4 regions of the Mesorhizobium sp. CA5 genome follow, and region 1 is predicted to be linked to each of the others. Evidence: predicted binding sites of a transcription regulator. Region 1 holds the regulator's gene; each other region holds the start of a gene.
The links. The regulator PhoB, encoded in region 1, activates phosphate uptake and scavenging genes when phosphate is short. The targets are predictions, from matches to a motif close to TGTCATNNANCTGTCAT.

Region 1 (5,091 bases):
GACGGCGACGCGCCTTTCCGCCATACTCGTGCTCGTTCTGCTCGGGGGGGTCGCGATCTCGCTGGTCGCCGGATCGTGGGAGGCCCTGTCGAAGTTCGGCTTCTCCTTCCTGACCACCGAATCCTGGAACCCGGTCACCGAGAATTTCGGCGCGCTCGCGCCCATCTACGGCACCATCGTCACTTCGGCCATCGCCATTCTCATCGCCGTGCCGATCGGCATCGGTATCGCCATCTTCCTGACCGAGCTTTGTCCGCGCCCGCTCAGGCGTCCGATTGGCATCGCCGTCGAGCTGCTCGCCGGCATTCCCTCGATCATCTACGGCATCTGGGGCCTGTTCGTCTTCGCGCCGTTCCTGCAGACGACTGTGCAGCCCTTCATCATCAGTCTTTTCCACGGCATACCGGGGCTCTCCAGCCTGTTTGCCGGTCCGCCCTACGGCATCGGCCTGCTGACCTCGTCGCTGATCCTCGCCATCATGGTGCTGCCTTTCATCACCTCGATCACCAAGGACGTGTTCGACACCGTGCCGGCGGTGCTGAAGGAATCGGCCTACGGCATCGGCTGCACGACCTGGGAAGTGACCCGGCGCGTGACCATCCCCTATACCCGCATCGGCATCATGGGCGGCGTCATGCTCGGCCTGGGCCGCGCGCTCGGCGAGACGATGGCCGTCACCTTCGTCATCGGCAACGCGCACCGCATCAGCGCCTCGCTGTTTGCGCCGGGCACGACGATCTCGGCGACCATCGCCAACGAATTCACCGAAGCCGACGGCAACCTTTATACATCCTCGCTGGTATCGCTCGGCCTGATCCTGTTCATCATCACCTTCATCATCCTCGCGCTCGCACGCTACATGCTGTTGCGCATCGATAGCCGCACGGGAGCCTGACCGATGTCGACTGCCGCATCGCTTCACCAAAGCCGCAAGCGCAAGAATGCCGTGATGATGACGCTGTGCGTCGTCGCGGCGGGCATCGGGCTGGCCTGGCTGGCGCTGATTCTCGGCGCCCTGCTCTACAAGGGGCTTTCCGGGGTGTCGCTCTCCGTGTTCACGGAAATGACGCCGCCGCCCGGCGATGCCGGCGGCCTGCTCAATGCCATCTACGGCAGCATCGTCATGACGATCATCGGTATCGTCGTCGGCACGCCGATCGGCGTGCTGGCCGGCACCTACATGGCCGAATACGGACGCTTCTCGAAGCTTACGACGGTGGTGCGCTTCATTAACGACATCCTCTTGTCGGCGCCTTCCATCATCATCGGCCTGTTCGTCTACGAGCTGATGGTGCGGCCGATGGGGCACTTCTCGGCGATTGCCGGCGCGGTCGCGCTGTCGATCCTGGTGATCCCCGTCGTGGTGCGCACCACCGAGGACATGCTGAACCTTGTGCCCAACGCGCTGCGCGAAGCAGGCACCGCCATCGGAGCACCGCGCTGGGTAGTGATCCGCTCGGTTGCCTATCGCGCGGCGCTCTCCGGCATCGTCACCGGCATCCTTTTGGCGATCGCCCGCATCTCCGGCGAGACGGCGCCGCTTCTCTTCACCGCGCTCAACAACCAGTTCTGGTCGAGCAATCTCAATGCGCCGATGGCCAGCCTGCCGGTAACCATCTTCCAGTTCGCTCTCAGCCCCTACGAGGAATGGCAGCAACTGGCCTGGACGGGCGCACTCATAATCACCCTGACGGTTCTCGGGCTGAGCATCATCGCCCGCAGCCTAACCGGACGCAGAGAGGACAGATGAAACCGATGTTGTCCACCGACCTGAACGCAGCCGACACGACCGTCGAGAAGGCCAAGATCGAGGTCAAGAACCTCAATTTCTACTATGGCCAGTCGAAGGCGCTGAAGGACATCAACCTGTCCCTGCCCGAGCGCAGCGTGACCGCCTTCATCGGCCCGTCGGGCTGCGGGAAGTCGACGCTGCTGCGCGTGCTCAACCGCATCTACGAGCTCTATCCGAAGCAGAGCGCCGAGGGCCAGGTGCTGCTCGACGGCAAGAACATCCTCGACCGCTCGCAGGACCTCAACCTGCTGCGCACCAAGATCGGCATGGTGTTCCAGAAGCCGACGCCGTTCCCGATGTCGATCTACGAGAACATCGCTTTCGGCGTCAGGCTCTATGAGAAGATCAGCAAGGCCGAGATGGACAGCCGCGTCGAGCAGGCGCTGAAGCGCGCAGCACTCTGGAACGAGGTCAAGGACAAGCTCAACGCCAGCGGCCTCAGCCTCTCGGGCGGCCAGCAGCAGCGCCTGTGCATCGCCCGTACCGTTGCGGTGAAGCCCGAGGTCATCCTGCTCGACGAGCCGGCCTCGGCGCTCGATCCGCTGTCGACCGCCAAGATCGAGGAACTGATCGACGAGTTGCAGGCCGACTACACGATCGTCATCGTCACCCACAACATGCAGCAGGCGGCGCGCGTGTCGCGGCAGACGGCGTTCATGTATCTGGGCGAGCTGGTGGAGTTCGACCGGACCGAGAAGATCTTCACCTCGCCCCGCGAAAAGCGCACGCAGGACTACATCACCGGCCGCTTCGGCTGAGCTCATACGAGGACATCATCATGGCCGAACATACCGTCGCTTCCTTCGACGAGGATCTGAGGCAGATCAGCCGGCTCATCAACGACATGGGCGATCTCGCCAGCTCGATGGTCGGCGCTTCGACCAAGGCCCTGCTCGAGACCGACAATGCCATGGCGCAGCGCGTCGTTTCCGACGATGCCATCATGGACGCGCGCCAGCGCGAGCTCGACGACCGTGCCATCACGCTGATCGCCAAGCGCCAGCCGATGGCCGACGACCTGCGCAATGTGGTCGGCTCGATCCGCATGGCGGGCGACCTCGAACGCATCGGCGACCTCGCCAAGAACATCGCCAAGCGCGTCGGCTCGGTCGGCGTCAGCGCCGCGCCGCGCGACCTCACGCATTCGATCGATTCCATGGCGCAGCTGGTGCTGATCCAGGTCCAGGCCGTGATCCAGGAATATACGGTGGGCGACGCCACGGCGCTGGCCAAGCTTCGCAACGACGACGAGCGCATCGACGTCAAATACACATCCGTCTTCCGGGAGCTCCTGACCTACATGATGGAAGACCCGCGCAACATCACCGCCTGCACGCATCTTCTGTTCTGCGCCAAGAATCTCGAGCGCATCGGCGACCATGTGACCAACATCGCCGAGAACGCCTATTATGTGCTGACCGGCACGCAATTGCCCGCGAATCGTCCCAAGCAGGACGAGACGACAATGTCGGCGCCGGCCGCCTGACGAAGGGTATCTGCCAATGATCGCGCCACGCATCATGGTGGTGGAGGACGAGGAGCCGCTTGGGGTGCTGCTCCGCTACAATCTCGAATCCGAGGGTTACCAGGTCGAAGTGGTGACCCGCGGCGACGAGGCCGAAATCCGCCTTCAGGAAAACGTCCCCGACCTGCTCGTGCTCGACTGGATGGTACCCGCGGTTTCCGGCATCGAGCTCTGCCGGCGTCTGAGGATGCGGCCCGAGACCGAGCGGCTGCCGATCATCATGCTGACGGCGCGGGGCGAGGAAAGCGACCGCGTGCGCGGCCTTTCGACCGGCGCCGACGACTATCTGGTCAAGCCGTTCTCGACGCCGGAGTTCATGGCGCGCGTCAAGGCGCTGCTGCGCCGCGCCAAGCCGGAGGTGCTGTCCAGCGTGCTCAAGGTCGGCGACATCGTGCTCGACCGCGAATCGCACCGCGTCTACCGCAAGAAGAGCGAGATCAGGCTCGGCCCGACCGAGTTCCGGCTGCTGGAATTCATGATGCGTCATCCCGGCCGGGTGTTCTCGCGCAGCCAGCTGCTCGACAATGTCTGGGGCGAGACGATCTATATCGACGAACGCACCGTCGACGTCCATGTCGGCCGCTTGCGCAAAGCCGTCAACAACGGCCGCATGCCGGATGTCATCCGCACCATCCGCGGGGCGGGTTACGCGATCAGGGAAGATTAGGGGTAAGGCGCCGAGGCGCTGACGGATTCTGTCTCCAGCATCGGATCGCGTGCATTGGCGATTAGTCGAGACGCTTGTGCTTCGTCATCCACGGGCGGAGCAAGGAGCGCAGCGACGCAGCGCAGACCCGAGGATCCATTCCGTGATGTCGATGCGTTGCGACAGTCCAGAATTCTGTGCCGCTGCGCTCGACGCGTGAGGTAGCGGCATGGATTCCAGGGTCTCCGCGACGGAGCTTCGCTCCTGCTCCGCCCTGGAATGACGAAGCTGCGGGGCCTTCCCTTCGCTAATTTCAAGCGTCTGCTGCTGTCCCCGGACCTCTTCAAGGCTGCCTCAGGCCACGTTCTTTCCCGTCCCCGCTCTTGCCTGGCCTCCCGGCGCGAAAATCTCCTGGTCGACGAAGGTCAGCGCGCGCATGGCGCAGCCTTCGCGGATCAGCGGCAACTCGTTCGGCTCGGTGTCGAAGGAGATCGATTCGGAGTGCTGGCCGCCGGCCGTCTGGGCGATCGCTTCCCTTAGCGCCGGCTCGATTAGGTCGAAGGCGGCCGCGCTGACGCCGACCATGGCGACAGGCGCCGGGTCGATGAGGGCGAACAGGCTGCCGAGACCGAAACCAAGCGCTTCGCCGGCCCGGCGGTAAGCCTCCCGTTCGGGGCCGTCCCTCTCGCGCGCCTTCGCGGCAAGGGCCCGCATGTCGGCGTCGCCGACGTCGACCGGCTCGGCGTCCTCGCTCATTTTCATGGCGCTGCGCCAGATCGCATAGTTGCCGGCATAGGCCTCGACGCAGCCGCGGCGGCCGCAGCGGCAAAGCGCCCCGCCCGGGCGGTGAATCATGTGGCCGAACTCGCCGCCGGATGAATGCGTGCCGGTGAACAGCGCACCCTTGAGCACGAGACCCATGCCGATGCCGTGCGACAACAGGATGGCGATGAAGTCGTCGCGATAGCGCTCCGGGTCGCGCCATTGCAGCGCCACCGCCATCATGTTGCAGTCGTTCTCCATGGTGGCGGAGATGCCGAACTCCTTCTCTAGGATGTCGGCGAAAGGAATGTCGGTCAGCGGCGTTATCGGCGACCACAGCATGGAGCGCGCATGCGAATCGGTGAT
Region 2 (5,091 bases), on a different contig from region 1:
ATCCGAAGGACCGCTTCTTTGCCTTCGCCCAGCGCATCGTCGAGGCCGAAAAGGTGGTGGCGAGCGATAAGCTCGGGGCCTCGCGCTGGGAACGAACGCGCGTCGTAAGCGGCGACTTGCCGTGTGAGGTCAACGCGCTGAAGCAAGGCGAGGGCGGCGACATCGCCGTGTTCGGCGGCGCCGGCTTCGCCTCGGCGCTGATCGCCGCCGGCCTTGTCGACGAGTTCCAGCTCTTCATCAATCCGGCCGTTCTGGGCAGTGGTCGCCGCATTTTCGACAAGGGCGGCTTTGGCAGGCTGAGGCTCCTCGGCTCCAAGCCCTATGCCTGCGGCATGGTGGTGAGCCGCTATGCGCCAACGAGGTGAGAAGGTAATCGATGGGAGATCGCTCTGCCTGAATCAATCTGGCAGCGCGGCGTCCTAACTACCTGTCTGGCCATGCCTTTCCCGGATGGGTTGGCAACCGCCCCCGCTGACCAGCCGCAGCTGCACGCCTGGCGTGATGGACCGCTGCCAAGCGGCGCGGCCGTTGCCCACGGCGGCAAACCAGCGGGCTTCGCACGATGTCAGGCCGATAAGCACCCGGCCGGCATATTCGGCCGGCGCGCCATTGGCCGCATCGAACACCGTCCAGCTGCTGCCAGGCGGCTCCTGCACCGGGACGAACCTCATCGGAGACTCCATCTGTGAAGAGATGGGCAATATAGCAGGCGCGACTTGGCGTTCCTATGACGTGGTTCACATTGGCACACATTTACGGTGGATAGCACCGCTGCGGCTGCAAGCCACCAATCTCCTTGGCTGCTTGCCCTACTGCCCCGCCTGGTCGGCGTCGGTCAGCGTGCCGAGGAAGGCGACGATGTCGTCGATCTCGGCATCGGTCAGCGCCGGTTTGTCGCCGGGCTTTTTGCCGTTGAAGGGCGGGTCTGTGTTGAGGTTTCCCCAGTAAGCCTTTGGCAGGTCGTCGAATTTGTCGACCGTGCCGTCGGTCTTCTTCGGATACCAGCGCCCGGGATCCGTATCGCGGCTGGCGTAGAAGGCGACCGCGTCGCGCAGCGTGTGGAAATAGCCGTTGTGGAAGAAGCTTTTCCGCAAGGCAACGTTGCGCAGCGTCGGCGTCTTGAACAGGCCGCAATATTCGGCGCGGTCCTTGAGATCGGTGCGCAGCGGACCGCACAGGCCGAGGTCGACATAATTGGGATCGGCATTGGCGGAGATCGCCGGGTTGCGCGGCACGGCAATCGCGATCAGGCCGTAATCGGTGAATTGCGGCGGCTCGCCGTCATTGGCCGGTTCGCTGAGATGACAGCTCGCGCAATTGCCCTTCGCTGCGTCCTCGAACAGCATGCGGCCGCGCAATTCCTGCGCGGAGAGCTGCGCCTTGCCGGCAAGGAAAGCGTCGTAGCGGCTGGAATAGGGATAGAAATCGGCGCTGCTCTGCTCGAAGGTGCCCAGCGCTTCCACAGCGGCGTCGAAGGCGTCTTGCGGATGGTCGAAGACATCGGCGCCGAAGGCCGCCTTGAAGGCGCCGGCATAAGGCGCCTTGCGCAGGCTGGCGACCACTTCGGCCGCATCCTTGTTGCCCATTTCGAAGGACGACAGCAGCGGGATCCTTGCCTGGTCCTTGCCGTGGTCGGCGCGGCCGTCCCAGGTCAGCCCCCCGGTCGGGCCATTGTCGACGCTTTCGTCGCCTTCGTCCTCGGAGTCGTAGAAATGCTCGGTGAAGGCGGGCGCCGCCTGCAGGTAGCGCAGCGACGGCACGGCGCGAACGCCGGGCTGGTCAAGACTGGCCCCGCCCATTTCGACCGGCGCCGCCGAGGCCGGCCCGAAAGCGTGGTTGGGATCGTGGCAGGACGAGCAGGCCTGCTTGCCCGAGGCCGAGAGCGACGTGTCGAAGAACATCTGTCGCCCCAGCGCCGTCAGCGCCTCGGCGCGGGCGAAGGCTTCCTGCCGCGTCATCGGGCCGGGATGGACACCGGATGGCTCCTCGGTGTTGGCGGGCGCGGTGGAGGCCACGATCATGGCCGCTGCAATGGCGATCGCGTGATTTTTCCGACGTCCCATCGTCTTCGGCGATATCCCTGATTTCTTCGCCCGGTTTCTTTGGCGGCGTAAGGATCGAGTGCAACGGATTGATGACCGGTCTTCTCGCTCACGAAACCGTGTTCGGCCGGGGCCGAACTGTCACAAAGGTGACAAGGCGTCGAAGTAGCTGGGCATTGATGCAGCTGCGTTCCTGCATTGCCGTCCTCCAGCCATTCCCAAGCCACGAGGCATTTTCCAATGATCCGGTCCTTTCTCTCCCTTTGCCTCGCCTCCACGGCGCTGGCATCGCTCTCTGCCGCTGCCCAAGCGGCGCCTGCCGGTTACGACAAGATCGACACCGTCGTCGTCATCTACGCCGAGAACCGCAGCTTCGATAACCTTTATGGCGGCTTCCCCGGCGCCAACGGCCTGGCCAACGTTTCGCCCGACCAGGCGCGCCAGCTCGACCGCGACGGCAAGCCGCTTTCCGAACTGCCGCCGGCCTGGGGCGGACTGACCGGCAAGGGCGTCACGCCGGCGGTGACGGAGGCGCAGAGCGCGCATCTGCCCAATGCGACATTCGCCATCGACGATCCCAAGGGCTTCAACGAGAATACCGGCGTCATCACCCATGATCTGTGGCATCGTTTCTATCAGGAGCAGATGCAGATCGACGGCGGCCGGAACGACAAGTTCGTCGCCTGGGCCGATTCCGGCGCGCTGGTGATGGGCCATTATGACGGCTCGATCCTGCCGATGTGGGCGATCGCCAAAAAATACGTGCTGGCGGACAATTTCTTCCAGGGCGCCTTCGGCGGCTCCTTCCTCAACCATTTCATGCTGGCCTGCGCCTGCGTGCCTTACTATCCAAATGCCGACACCAGCCCGGTGAAGGCCCAGATTGCCGTCGTCGAGCCGGATGGCGTGACGCTGAAACCGGCCGACAATTCGCCGCCCTCGGCGCTGGGCGGCGTGCCGAAATTCACCAATGACGGCGCCATCACGCCCGACTTCTACGCCGTCAACACCATGCAGCCGCCTTACCAGCCAAGCGCCAACAAGCCGGCCGAGGGTGGCGACAAGGCGCTGGCCGATCCGGCACAGCCGACCACGCTGCCGCCGCAGCACGAGATCACCATCGGCGATCTGCTGTCGCTCAAGGGCATTTCCTGGGCGTGGTATTCGGGCGCCTGGCAGGCGGCGCTCGACGGCAAGAACGCGACGCCTGTGCCGAACTTCCAGTTCCACCACCAGCCCTTCAACTATTTCGCGGCCTATGCGCCGGGCACGGCCGCGCGGGCCGAGCACATCAAGGATGGCGGGCTCGGCGGCACCGAGTTCATCAAGGCGATCGACGACGGCAAGCTGCCGGCGGTCTCTTTCTACAAGCCGCAGGGCAACCTCAACGAACATGCCGGCTATGCCGACGTGACCTCCGGCGACCAGCATCTGGCCGACCTCGTCGCGCATCTGGAGAAGAGCCCGCAATGGGCGCATATGCTGGTGCTCGTCACCTATGACGAGAATGGCGGCTTCTGGGATCATGTCGCGCCGCCCAAGGCCGATCGCTGGGGCCCGGGCAACCGCATCCCGGCCTTCATCATCTCGCCCTATGCGAAGATGGGGATGGTCGATCACACGCAGTACGACACGACCTCGATCCTGCGTTTCATCACCGCCCGCTACGACCTGCCTGTGCTGCCCGGCATCGTCGCCCGCGACAAGGCGCTGCGCAACAACGACCAGCCGCCGATGGGCGATCTGACGGCAGCGCTCGATCTGACGAAGTAGCCTCTCAGAACCCGGGTTCCTCGCCCCCGCCAGAGCCGGGGGAGAGGTGTCCGCAAAGTGGACGGCGAGGGGGCTTCGCAGGGCGCTCCCCCTCTCCGTCTCGGCTTCGCCGAGCCACCTCTCCCCCATTTCATGGAGGCGAGGAAACGCCAATCGCCCAAGGCCTGCCTCGGCGATTGCCTCAGTGAATTCCCGTCCGCTATCAATGGCCTCCAAACTGGAGGCGACACGATGGCAGACTTGAAAATCAGAACCCGCAATGCCGGCGCGCTCGCCGTCCTGCCGCCGGGCGGGCTGCCGGTGATCACGACGCCGACCGGTGGCACGGTCGATGTGGTCACGCAGGTCAGCGCGCCCGGCTTCAGCCCGCTCGACCTGCTCCATGCCTCTTTGGCCGCCTGCATGGTGCTCAGCGCCCGCATCGCCGCCACCCGCCTCGGCGTCGCCGACCGGCTCGGCGAGGTGAGGGCGGATGTCAGCGGCGAGAAGGCGACGGACGAGCCCTCACGGGTCGAGACATTCATCGTCAAACTGGAGATCGCCGGCGACCTCGATGACGCGACGAAAGAGCGAATCCTGGCGGACGCGGAAAACATCTGCACCGTCTCCAACACGCTGCGCGGCGCGCCGGCGCTTCGTTCCACGCTGGGGTGAGCGCAATGGCGTATCTTTCGCCGATCGACTACGCGACCGCCTCGGACGACATCCGCGCCGAGCACGACCGCGAGCTCGCGCTGCGCGGCCGCATGACCAACATGAAGCGCATCCTGCTCCACTCGCCGGCCGCCCACCGCATCTACGCCGAATGGTTCACGCTGCGCGACCTTCTCAAGCCCACACTCGACGACCGCGCCATCTGGCTGTTGTCGAAAGCGGTCGCCGAAACGATGCGCGCCGAGATTCCCGTGACCTTCTTTCGCCGCGCCCTAATCGAGAACGGGCTCGACCCCGAAGCGATCGAACCGACCGCCGACGAGACGCTGCTGATTTCCTTCGGCATGGCAATCGCCGCCGATGCCAATGCCGTCCCGGAAGAAACCTGGGCCGCGCTCAAGGCGCGCTACGACGAGACGCTGCTCGTCAATCTCACCGCCTTCGCCGGCATCATGGTGGCGACCTGCGTGTTCACCAATGCGGTGAAGGTGGATCTCGATCCGGAGCTGGAGATGTATCGGAGGCAGTGAGGCGCGACTTCTCCTTCTCCCCCTGTGGGAGAAGGTGGATCGGCGCGTTAGCGCCGAGACGGATGAGGGGTGTTCCAGCTTGGCGATAAGAT
Region 3 (5,091 bases), on a different contig from region 1:
CTGGGGAATGAGAGCGAGGTCTCGGTGACGAGATGCGAGACGAGATCGGGCCGCGGCCGGTCGACCTCGAGCTTGAGCAGGCTGGAGAGCGCTTGCCCGCCGGCGACGGCCGCGAACATGAACAGGGCTGTCGAGGGCCTGCGGATCAGGAGCAGATAGGCGATCGTCGCCGTCGTGATCAGCGCCAGCACGGCCGTGCTGCCCAGCGCGGTGATGTCGCGCACCGCGCCCTCCAGCCAAAGCGGGCCGATCGGGCTATCCGGCTGCCCGGCGCGGCGGAAGGCGAGCAGGATCTCCGTATCGAAGGTATGCGGCGTCGTGGCGCGCGCCACCTCCATGAGTTCCACCAGGCCCCACAGCCCGCCGGCGATCACCAGCCCAGCCAGCAGCACCGGGAATTCCAACCTGTTGAGGAGCGCGTTGGCGGTCGATTTCATTCGAGCCCTCAGGTCCAGCTACAGCCGCTGCATATAGGGCCCGAGCGTGATCAGCGCGACCGCGGCGATCGCCAGCACCATGCCGATCGCCTGCAAGGCATTGAGCCGTTCGCCGAAGAAGGCGAGCGCCACGACATTGACCGCGACGAGCTGGATCACCGCCGATAGGCTGAACGATACCGACATGCCGAACTCGCGCACCAGTCTCAGCATGATCAGATTGCCGGCCGAGTAGAGCGCCAGCGTCAAAAGGAGCTTGGCCAAGCTCGGCGCCATCCCCCATTGCTTGGCCGCCGTCGCCGCCAGCAGGAATATCACGGTCGAAATGCCGAGCTGCGCCAGTCCCCAGAAACTCACCTTGCCGTCCCTTTTTTGAAGCGCCGTCGCCACGCCGGCCAGCCCTTGTTTCCGAAGCGGGCGATGCCGTCAAGCTGACCGCAGCGAAGCGCGGGCGCTCAAGGGACTGAAGCCGGGTGTCGCAAAAGCCGCCGCGAGCCGGCAAACAACTATTGCGGTTCTATCACGGCAGTGTCACGAAAATGTGATGGGCGCGCTTTAGGGGTCGAAAGGTCAAAATCCCCAGCCACTCAGAAGCCAGAGGACAAACTCATGACCGTGACCCCTGAGACCCGTTTCCGGACCAGCCAGCTCGAGGAAAATGACGGCCCGCCGGTCAACCCGACCGGCAACAGCACCATGGGCGAGATCATCGCCGCGCGTTTCTCGCGCCGCGGCTTTCTCATGGGTTCGCTGGCCGTGTCGGCCATCGCCGCCACCGTCAGCCCGCTGGCGCTGATTGCGGCCGACGAGGCGCGCGCCGCCGAAGCCTCGGCTTTCAAGTTCGACGAGCTCGAAGCCGGCATCGACGACAAGCACCATGTCGCGCCCGGCTATGACGCCGACGTGCTGTTGCGCTGGGGCGATCCGCTGTTCGCCGATTCGCCCGAGTTCGATCCGCTGAAGCAGTCGGCCGAAGCCCAGGCGAAGCAGTTCGGCTACAACAACGACTATGTCGGCTATATCCCGGTCGACGGCTCGGCCGAGCACGGCCTTTTGGTCGTCAACCACGAATACACCAACCCGCATCTGATGTTTCCCGGCATCGTCTCGGTCGTCGAGAAGGACGGCAAGAAGAAGGCCGAGGTCGCGCCGCTCTCAAAGGAGCAAGTCGATGTCGAGATGGCCGCGCATGGCGGCACCATCGTCGAGATCCGCAAGCAGGACGGGAAGTGGCAGGTGGTGCGCGACGGCAAGCTCAACCGCCGCATCATGTCGACCACCGAGATGGCGCTGTCCGGCCCGGTCGCCGGCCATGACCGCGTCAAGACCAATGCCGATCCGTCCGGCACCAAGGTCTTCGGCACGCTCAACAATTGCGCCGGCGGCGTCACGCCCTGGGGCACCTATGTGATGGCCGAGGAGAACATCCACGGCTATTTCTCGGGCGAACTGCCGGAAGGCCACAGGGAAGCGGCCAATTACAAGCGCCTCGGCATCCCCGAAGGCGCGTATGAGTGGGGCGCGCATTACGACCGCTTCAACCTTGCCAAGGAGCCGAACGAGCCGAACCGTTTCGGCTGGATCGTCGAGGTCGACGTCAACGATCCCAACTCGACCCCGAAGAAGCGCACCGCCATGGGCCGCTTCAAGCATGAGGGCGCCGAGTCGATCGTCGCCAAGGACGGCCGCGTCGTCTTCTATCTCGGCGACGACGAGCGCTTCGACTATGTCTACAAATTCGTCACCAAGGGCATTTTCAACCCGAACGACCGCGCCGCCAACTTGGACCTGCTCGATGACGGCACGTTGCATGTGGCCAAATTCGCCGAGGACGGCTCGGTCGAATGGATGCCGATCGTTTTCGGTCAAGGCCCGCTGACGGGGGAGAACGGTTTTGCTTCCCAGGCCGACGTTCTCATCGAGACGCGCCGCGCCGCCGACCTGCTCGGCGCCACCAAGATGGACCGGCCGGAGGACATCCAGCCCAATGCCGGCAATGGCAAGGTCTATGTCATGCTGACCAACAATTCCAAGCGCAAGGCCGAGCAGGTCGACGCCGCCAATCCGCGCGCCGAGAACGCTTTCGGCCACATCATCGAGATCGTCGAGGATGGCGGCGACTTCGCCGCCACCAAGGGCAAATGGGAAGTGCTGTTGAAATGCGGCGATCCGTCCGTTGCCGATGTCGGCGCCACTTTCTCGACCGCGACCACCGCCCATGGCTGGTTCGGCATGCCGGACAATTGCGCCGTCGATTCCGCCGGGCGCCTGTGGGTCGCCACCGACGGCCAGGGCCCGAAGGCCACCGGCCGCACCGACGGTCTCTGGGCGGTCGATACCGAGGGTGCTGCGCGGGCAACGTCGAAACTGTTCTTCCGCGTGCCGATCGGCGCCGAAATGTGCGGCCCGCTATTCGCGCCGGATGACCAGACAGCTTTCGTCGCCGTCCAGCACCCGGGCGACGGTGGCGAGGACTGGGAAGGTTTTGGCCGCCCATCCTATTACGAGGACCCGTCGACCCGCTGGCCGGACTTCAAGCCGGACATGCCGGTGCGGCCGTCCGTCGTTGCGATCACGAAGCAGGGCGGCGGCAAGATCGCAGTGTGACCTCTTGTAGCTGAGACGTCGAGAGGGAGGATTTCGATCAAATCCTCCCTTTCGTCACTCCGCGCGTTGGACCATGGCCATGTTCATCTTGCTTCTCAAGCGGAAGCCGATGGACTCGTAAAGCCTGATCGCCGCAGCGTTGCTGTCATAGGCGTGCAGGTATGGAACCTCGCCGCGTGCCGCGATCCGGCCGGCGACGAACACCGACAGCAGGCGGGCAAGGCCGCCGCCGCGAAAGTCCGGATGCGTGCACACGCCGCTGAGCTCGCTGTAGCCGGGCTGCTTCATGCGCTCGCCGGCCATTGCCGCCAGCCTGCCGTCGATCCTGATGCCCCAGAAATCGCCGAGGCTCAGTGCCTCCAGCGTGAAGGGGCCGGGCTTGGTGAGCGAGGCGAGCGCCAGCATTTCCGCCGCATCGTCCTTGGTCAGCTGCCGGATACGCCCGTCTGATGCAGTCGGCATCGGCGCTTCGGCGATCATCTGCACCAGCGGCGCTGCCGATATCGCGGAAATTTCCGGCGGCAGGGCGATCTCATCCGCCTGGACGAGGATGGCTGTTTCGCCCGGCGGGAGAAGCCCGGCCAGCGCCCGCAAGCTGTCCGCATCGTTGGCGGCAGTGGCAGCGAAGGGCACGATCGACGGACGATATCGCCTGGCAAGGTCGCCGCCTTCGGCGAAGGTCTGGTGCCGCGTTGCAAGCGCGCTCCAGATGGGGCGGTCGAGAACATGTTTCACGGCGCGGCCACCTTGGCGTTCTCGGCGCGGCGATGGAGCGGCGTTGCGGCCAGACGATCCTCGATTGCCGCAAGTTGGCCGAGCAGCGGCCCGGAAAGATCGGCGCACACATCCGCCACGGCATTCTCGATTCTGGGCCAGATCTCCCGCTTCGCCTGGTCGACCAGCCGCCGGCCGTTGCGGCTCAGCGAAACGATCCTGCGCCGCTGGTCGTCTTGCGAAGGGTTGACCTCGACCAGCCCCAATTCGGCAAGCAGCGCCACACTGCGCGTCACGCCGGGCTGGGCGATGCCCAAGGATTGGGCCAGCTCGCCGACCGGCAACGGGCCCAGCCTGTCGAGCGCGGCGAGCAGCGGGTACTGGCTCGACTGGATGCGCATGTCCAGGCGGTCGAGCACGCGCTGCGTGTCGGCCTGCAACTGCTCACCTATACGCTTCATCCGGCTGCCGAGGCACAGAAAGCCGAGGGATCGGAGAACGTCTTCCATAGCAGCCTCGTCGCGTATCGATAATTTGATATATAACAATGTATGGAAAATATCAAGCCGATCTTTCGCATGTCCGTTGCGGCAGCCGATGAGCGACAGCACCGCCTTCGGACGTTTGCCCTTCATTCGCGGTCAATTGCATCCTATATCGCGTTGACGCACGCGGCCCGCAGCGGTCGCCAGCGATTCGCGACCTGAGGGCGGCAGGTCATCCATTCTTGGCACGCGGAGCTCATGGCGCCCCTGCGCATCTATTTCGACAGGCTTCTCGATGCCGTGGCACCCAAGGTCCCGCGACGCGACCTGACGGACGACGAACGCCTGGCGCTGGTGCGCCGTTACGGCGATTTCTCGCTCGCCTATTCGACGGCGGTGCAGCAGAAACTGTCCTATTTCAGCGATGGCGACGGCTACATCGCCTTCGGCACCAAGATGAGCCGTCATTTCGCGCTTGGCGATCCGGTGGCGGACCCGGCCGACCGTCCGGCCTATATCAAGCGCTTCGTCGAGGCCGCAGGCAGCCCCTGGTTCGTCCAGGTCGGCGCCGACACGGCCAAGGTGCTCGCCGGCCTCGGCTACCAGGTCAATCGCCTCGGCATCGACACCAGGCTGCCGCTGCCTGCGCATGATTTTTCCGGCAAGCGCAACGAGACCGTGCGCTATTCCGAGCGCTGGCTGACGAAGAAGGGTTTTACCCTCGCCGAGGACAAGGGCGACGGGCTGCAGGACGAGATCAAGCAGCTTTCCGCCGACTGGCGCAAGGAGCGCATCATCAAGCGCTGGGAAATGGGTTTCCTCAACCGTCGTTTTTCCGAAGAGATCGG
Region 4 (5,091 bases), on a different contig from region 1:
CGCCGGGTTGGTGGTCCTCGTCGGTTTCCAGACGCGGATCGTGGCGCTGCTGCTTGCCGCCTTTAGCGTAGTCGCCGGTTTCATCGGCCATTACGGCCAGGGCGCGGACGACGCCACGCTGTCCTTCATGCACCAGCAGATGCTGATGAAGGACATCGCCATTGCCGGCGGCTTTCTGGCGCTGGCCATGGCCGGCGCCGGCGCATGGTCGGCGGACGGGCGTGGCTTCGGAATCGGCGCCGACGTCAGCTGATCCGTTACTTCACCGAGACGCTCGGCCCGCCCTCGACCGCGAGCACTAGGCGGCGATTGGTGATACGCGCCAGTTGCGCCAGCCGGCCGGCCGGGCGCTCACCATAGAGGTCGGAAAGCGAGGCCGGCAGCACCAGCGCCAGCGCACCGTTGCCGCGGCTCTCCCATTTCAGCCTCGGCATCACGCCCGGCATAGCCGCCGTCAGCAGATAGACGACGCGCATCATGGCCGCCAGCGTGCGGGCGCGTTCCAGAAGGCGTGGCGGCGCCAGCGCCTTGATCTCGGGTGCGATGCCGTCGTTGAAGACGCCGTCATGGCGATAGGCGTTGGCCAGAGCCAGATAGGCGCGGCCCGGATGGTCGACGCCGGTGAAGGAGGCATGCGCGATAATGTTGAGCGACTGCCGGCCGCGATATTCCGGATGCGCGCGCCAGCCGATATCGGCAAGCAGGCAGGCGGCATGGCGGTAGCGTGCCTCGTCTTCCGTCTCATCAATGCCGAAGGCCTTGAACGCCTTGCCGGTCCATTCGACCAGGTCGTGCGCGTGATGCACCGAGCGCGAGCGCAATAGCGCCAGTTCCTCGGCGGCCGAGATCAGCGGGTCGGCCTTCTGCTCGGCGGCGTCGAGCAGCGAATAGAGGAAGCCCTCGCGCACGCCCTGCGCCGAGACGACGATCTTCGACGGCTGCATGGCCGACATGATCTCCTGCAGCACGACGGCACCGTAGGGCAAGAGCGAGCGGCGGTTCTTGGAAACGCCCTCGATGCCCCTCACCTTCTCGACCTCGCTGCGGGCGACCTGCTTGAGGAAAGTCTGCGCGCTGTCGGCCGATATCTCGTAGTGATGCATGACGCCGAGCGGGTAGTTGTTCATCTCCATATGCAGCCGGGCAAGATTTCGCCAGGTGCCGCCGACTGCGTAGAAAACCCTGCCCTGCCCGCCCTTCAGAAGCTTCGCCCGCGCCAGTTCCTGGCGCGCGATCTTCTGGGCCTGCACGAGCGAGTTCCTGGCCATGTCCTGCAGGCGCAGGCCGCCGAGCGGCAACGTGATGCCGTCGCCTATCGCTTCGCCATTGATGTCGATCAGCTCGAGGCTGCCGCCGCCAAGGTCGCCGGCGATGCCATTGGCCGGATGGAAACCGGAAATGACGCCGAGCGCCGAATAATAGGCCTCCTGACGGCCGGTGAGCACGCGGATCTCGGTCTTCAGCACCTCCTCGGCACGGTGGATGAAATCGGGGCCGTTGCCCGCCTCGCGCGCGGCGGCTGTCGCCAGCACATAGATGTGCTCGGCACCCGCCTGGTCCGAGAGCGCGCGGAACCGGCGGAATTCCTCCATCGAGCGCGTCACCGCCTCCGGGTCGAGCTTGCCCGTCGAAACGATGCCGCGGCCGAGGCCGGCCAGCATCTTCTCGTTGAACAGAAGCGTGGGCGAGCGCGCCAACCCCTCATAGACGACAAGGCGGATCGAGTTCGATCCGATGTCGATGATCGACAGCGGCCGCCGGTCCTGAAGCCGGCCCTGGGAAACTGCAGTCACGCGGCGCTGTTCTTCTTGCGGCGCTTGAACTGGGCAATGCGCTTGGGCGCATGCGATTTCAGCGCGTCGCCCCGCCCGGAGAGGCTCGGATTGGTCATGAAATATTCCTGCGCGTTGAACGGCTCCTCGCCCTCCTCCAGCACAGCGCGCCGGGAGGTGCCGTCAGCCAATACGTCGAAACTTTGCTGGTTGTCCATGATGTTGCCCAGCATGATCTGGCCAAGCACCTGTTCATGCACAGTTGGATTGGTGATCGGCACCAGAGTCTCGACGCGACGGTCGAGATTGCGCGGCATCATGTCGGCCGACGAAATGTAGACGACCGCCTCGTCGGACGGCAGGCCGTGGCCGTTGCCGAAGCAGAAGATGCGGCTGTGCTCGAGAAAGCGGCCGACGATCGATTTCACCCTGATGTTCTCGGAAAGACCCGGCACCTGCGGCCGCAGACAACAGATGCCGCGCACGACGAGGTCGACCTCGACGCCGGCATGGCTGGCGTCGTAAAGCGCGTCGATGACGGTCGGATCGACCAGCGCGTTCATCTTCATCCAGATGCGCGCCGGTCGGCCGTCGCGGGCATGAACGATCTCGTCCGAGATGTGTTTCAGGATGCGCTTGCGCAGCGTGAAGGGCGATACGGCAAGGCGCATCTCCTCGGCGGGCTCGGCATAGCCGGTGATGAAATTGAAGAGCTGCGCGACATCGCGCGCGATCGTCGGGTCGGTGGTGAAGAAGGACAGGTCGGTGTAGATACGGGCGGTAACCGGGTGGTAGTTGCCGGTGCCGAGATGCACGTAGTTGCGCAGCCGGCCATCCTCGCGGCGCACGATCAAAGACATCTTGGCGTGGGTCTTCAGCTCCAGGAAGCCGAACACGACCTGGACGCCGGCCCGCTCGAGGTCGCGCGCCCAGCGGATGTTGGCTTCCTCGTCGAAGCGCGCCTTGAGCTCGACAAGTGCCGTGACCGACTTGCCGGCCTCGGCGGCGTCGATCAGCGCGCGCACGATCGGGCTGTCGTTAGAGGTACGGTAGAGCGTCTGCTTGATCGCCACCACTTCCGGGTCGGCGGCGGCCTGGCGCAGGAACTGCACCACCACGTCGAAGGACTCGTAGGGGTGATGGACGACGATGTCCTTCTCGCGGATGGCGGCGAAGCAGTCGCCGCCATGCTCGCGGATGCGCTCGGGAAAGCGCGGATTGTAGGGGGTGAATTTGAGGTCGTCGCGCGGAATGGCGACAATCTCGGAGATCTGGTTGAGCGCCAGCGGGCCGGTGAGCACGCTGATTCGGCTCGACGACACGCCGAGCTCGCCGGCGACGAAGTCCCGCAACGCAGCCGGCATCAGCGTGTCGAATTCGATGCGGATCACCGAGCCGCGACGGCGCCGCTTCAGCGCCGTTTCGAACAGGCGCACCAGGTCTTCCGACTCTTCCTCGACCTCGATGTCGCTGTCGCGGATGATGCGGAACGTGCCGGAGCCCTTGACCTCGTAGCCGGGGAAAAGCTTGCCGATATAGATGCCGACCACTTCCTCCAGCGGAATGAAGCGGACGTGGTTCTTGCGGTCGGGCAGGCGGATGAAACGCCTGAGCGCCACCGGCAGGCGCAGCAGCGCGCTCATCTCCTCGCCATTCTTGCGATGGCGCAATTGCAGGGCGATGGAAAAGCCGAGATTGGGGATGAACGGAAACGGATGCGCCGGGTCGATCGACAGCGGCGTCAGCACCGGGAAAACCTGTTCCTGGAAATGCTCCTCCAGCCAGGCCTTCTCATCCTTGGTCAGCGCGTCGCGGGTGATGCTCTCGATGCCTTCCTTGTTGAGCAGTGTCATCAGCGCCGAGAGGCTCTTCTGCTGATCTTCCTGAAGGCGCTCGACCTCCCGCAGCAATTGTTCCAGCTGCTGTTCGGGCGTTCGGCCGTCCGGGCTCTTCAGCGCGATGCCCTCGCGGACCTGGCCGGCAAGGCCGGCGACGCGGACCATGAAGAACTCGTCGAGATTGGCGGCAGAAATCGACAGGAAGCGGACGCGTTCAAGCAGCGGATGATGCTCGTTCAGCGATTCCTCCAGCACGCGGCGGTTGAATTGCAGCCAGGAGAATTCGCGGTTGACGAAACGATCGGGATTGCCGCCGTCGGGGCTTGCGGCCTCGACGGTTATGAACTCGCTCTGCACAGGCTTCAGTTCGTTCATGGTTTCCTGCTCTTGCCCGCAACCGTTCCCAGGAGGCGCCGCATACTGCCGTTCAACGACGCTCTAGCATGTCTTTATGACGCATGATCGTCACGGAATCGCTCCGGCACCGGCCCCATGCGCTTAACCGGCTCAACTTATCCTCTGCCAGCCTTTTGCGACAGTTTGATTTCATCGATCTTGCAAACTGGCCTGTTATGCTCCAGATGCAAACTGGTCACACCCACTGGCCGAACCCAATTGGAGACGACGATGGCAGGCGGCAGCATTCCCCATTTCCAGAACGACGCGGGCCATCCGGTCATCGAGATCGGCGTCAAGGAATTCATGTGCACCGGCGCCAACCCGCCTTTCGACCATCCGCACGTATTCCTCGACATGGGCGACGACAATGAAAAGGTCTGCCCTTACTGCTCGACGCTCTACCGCTATTCACCGTCGCTGAAGGCGACGGAAACGCAGCCGGCCGGCTGCCTCTATGTCGACCAGGCCGCCTGATCGCCCCGATCAACCATGACTGAAATAAGGTCCCGGCAGATCGTCATCGCCGGGGCTGGCATTGCCGGGCTCGTGGCGGCGCTTGCCTTTGCCGAGCGTGACTTCCCGGTAACACTGTTCGAGCAGGCCAGGCAACTCGAAGCGGCCGGCGCCGGCCTCCAGCTTTCCCCCAACGCGACCCGGATCCTGCGCCGGCTCAGCGTGCTCGATCGCCTGCAGCCCAACGCGATCCGGCCGCGAGCGGTGGTGCTGAAGGACGCAAGGAGCCTGCGAGAGCTGGCGCGCGTGCCGCTTGGGGAAACCGCAGAAAAGCGCTGGGGGGCGCCCTATCTCGTGGCGCACCGCGCCGACCTGCAGGCGGCGCTGATGGCGGCAGTGGCGGAACGGCCCGGTATCGCGCTTGTCACCGGTGCGCGCGTTACCAGCTTTGCCGTCGACCCGCAAAGCGTTACCGCGACGGTCGAGATCGACGGCAAGGCGACGGATGTCGCATGCGGTTTGCTGGTTGCAGCCGACGGCGTCTGGTCGTCGGTTCGCGCCAAGCTTGCCCGGACGGCCGGCTTTGCGGCAAGCCGCTTTTCGGGCGAACTCGCCTGGCGCGCGACGGT

Region 2: a site for PhoB is predicted at 2,124-2,140, ahead of LB529_RS01045 (acid phosphatase). Genes of this name have one in related genera too.
Region 3: a site for PhoB is predicted at 967-983, ahead of LB529_RS20475 (PhoX family protein). Genes of this name have one in related genera too.
Region 4: a site for PhoB is predicted at 4,143-4,159, ahead of LB529_RS02780 (RNA degradosome polyphosphate kinase). Genes of this name have one in related genera too.

The regions. Positions count from the first base shown of each region.
Region 1 covers NZ_JAIUHJ010000010.1:193,328-198,418, reverse strand. The annotation lists gene pstC (phosphate ABC transporter permease subunit PstC) at 1-895, shown strand, start outside; gene pstA (phosphate ABC transporter permease PstA) at 899-1,750, shown strand; gene pstB (phosphate ABC transporter ATP-binding protein PstB) at 1,747-2,550, shown strand; gene phoU (phosphate signaling complex protein PhoU) at 2,571-3,278, shown strand; gene phoB (phosphate regulon transcriptional regulator PhoB) at 3,295-3,984, shown strand; gene LB529_RS15635 (ROK family protein) at 4,318-5,091, opposite strand, start outside.
Region 2 covers NZ_JAIUHJ010000001.1:183,436-188,526, forward strand. The annotation lists gene LB529_RS01030 (dihydrofolate reductase family protein) at 1-365, shown strand, start outside; gene LB529_RS01035 (hypothetical protein) at 420-671, opposite strand; gene LB529_RS01040 (cytochrome-c peroxidase) at 810-2,021, opposite strand; gene LB529_RS01045 (acid phosphatase) at 2,283-3,815, shown strand; gene LB529_RS01050 (OsmC family protein) at 4,047-4,469, shown strand; gene LB529_RS01055 (hypothetical protein) at 4,475-4,999, shown strand.
Region 3 covers NZ_JAIUHJ010000016.1:70,783-75,873, forward strand. The annotation lists gene LB529_RS20465 (phosphatase PAP2 family protein) at 1-437, opposite strand, end outside; gene LB529_RS20470 (hypothetical protein) at 456-794, opposite strand; gene LB529_RS20475 (PhoX family protein) at 1,047-3,044, shown strand; gene LB529_RS20480 (GNAT family N-acetyltransferase) at 3,099-3,779, opposite strand; gene LB529_RS20485 (MarR family winged helix-turn-helix transcriptional regulator) at 3,776-4,267, opposite strand; gene LB529_RS20490 (phosphatidylglycerol lysyltransferase domain-containing protein) at 4,502-5,091, shown strand, end outside.
Region 4 covers NZ_JAIUHJ010000001.1:499,234-504,324, reverse strand. The annotation lists gene LB529_RS02790 (DoxX family protein) at 1-253, shown strand, start outside; gene ppx (exopolyphosphatase) at 258-1,793, opposite strand; gene LB529_RS02780 (RNA degradosome polyphosphate kinase) at 1,790-3,985, opposite strand; gene LB529_RS02775 (zinc-finger domain-containing protein) at 4,238-4,483, shown strand; gene LB529_RS02770 (FAD-dependent monooxygenase) at 4,499-5,091, shown strand, end outside.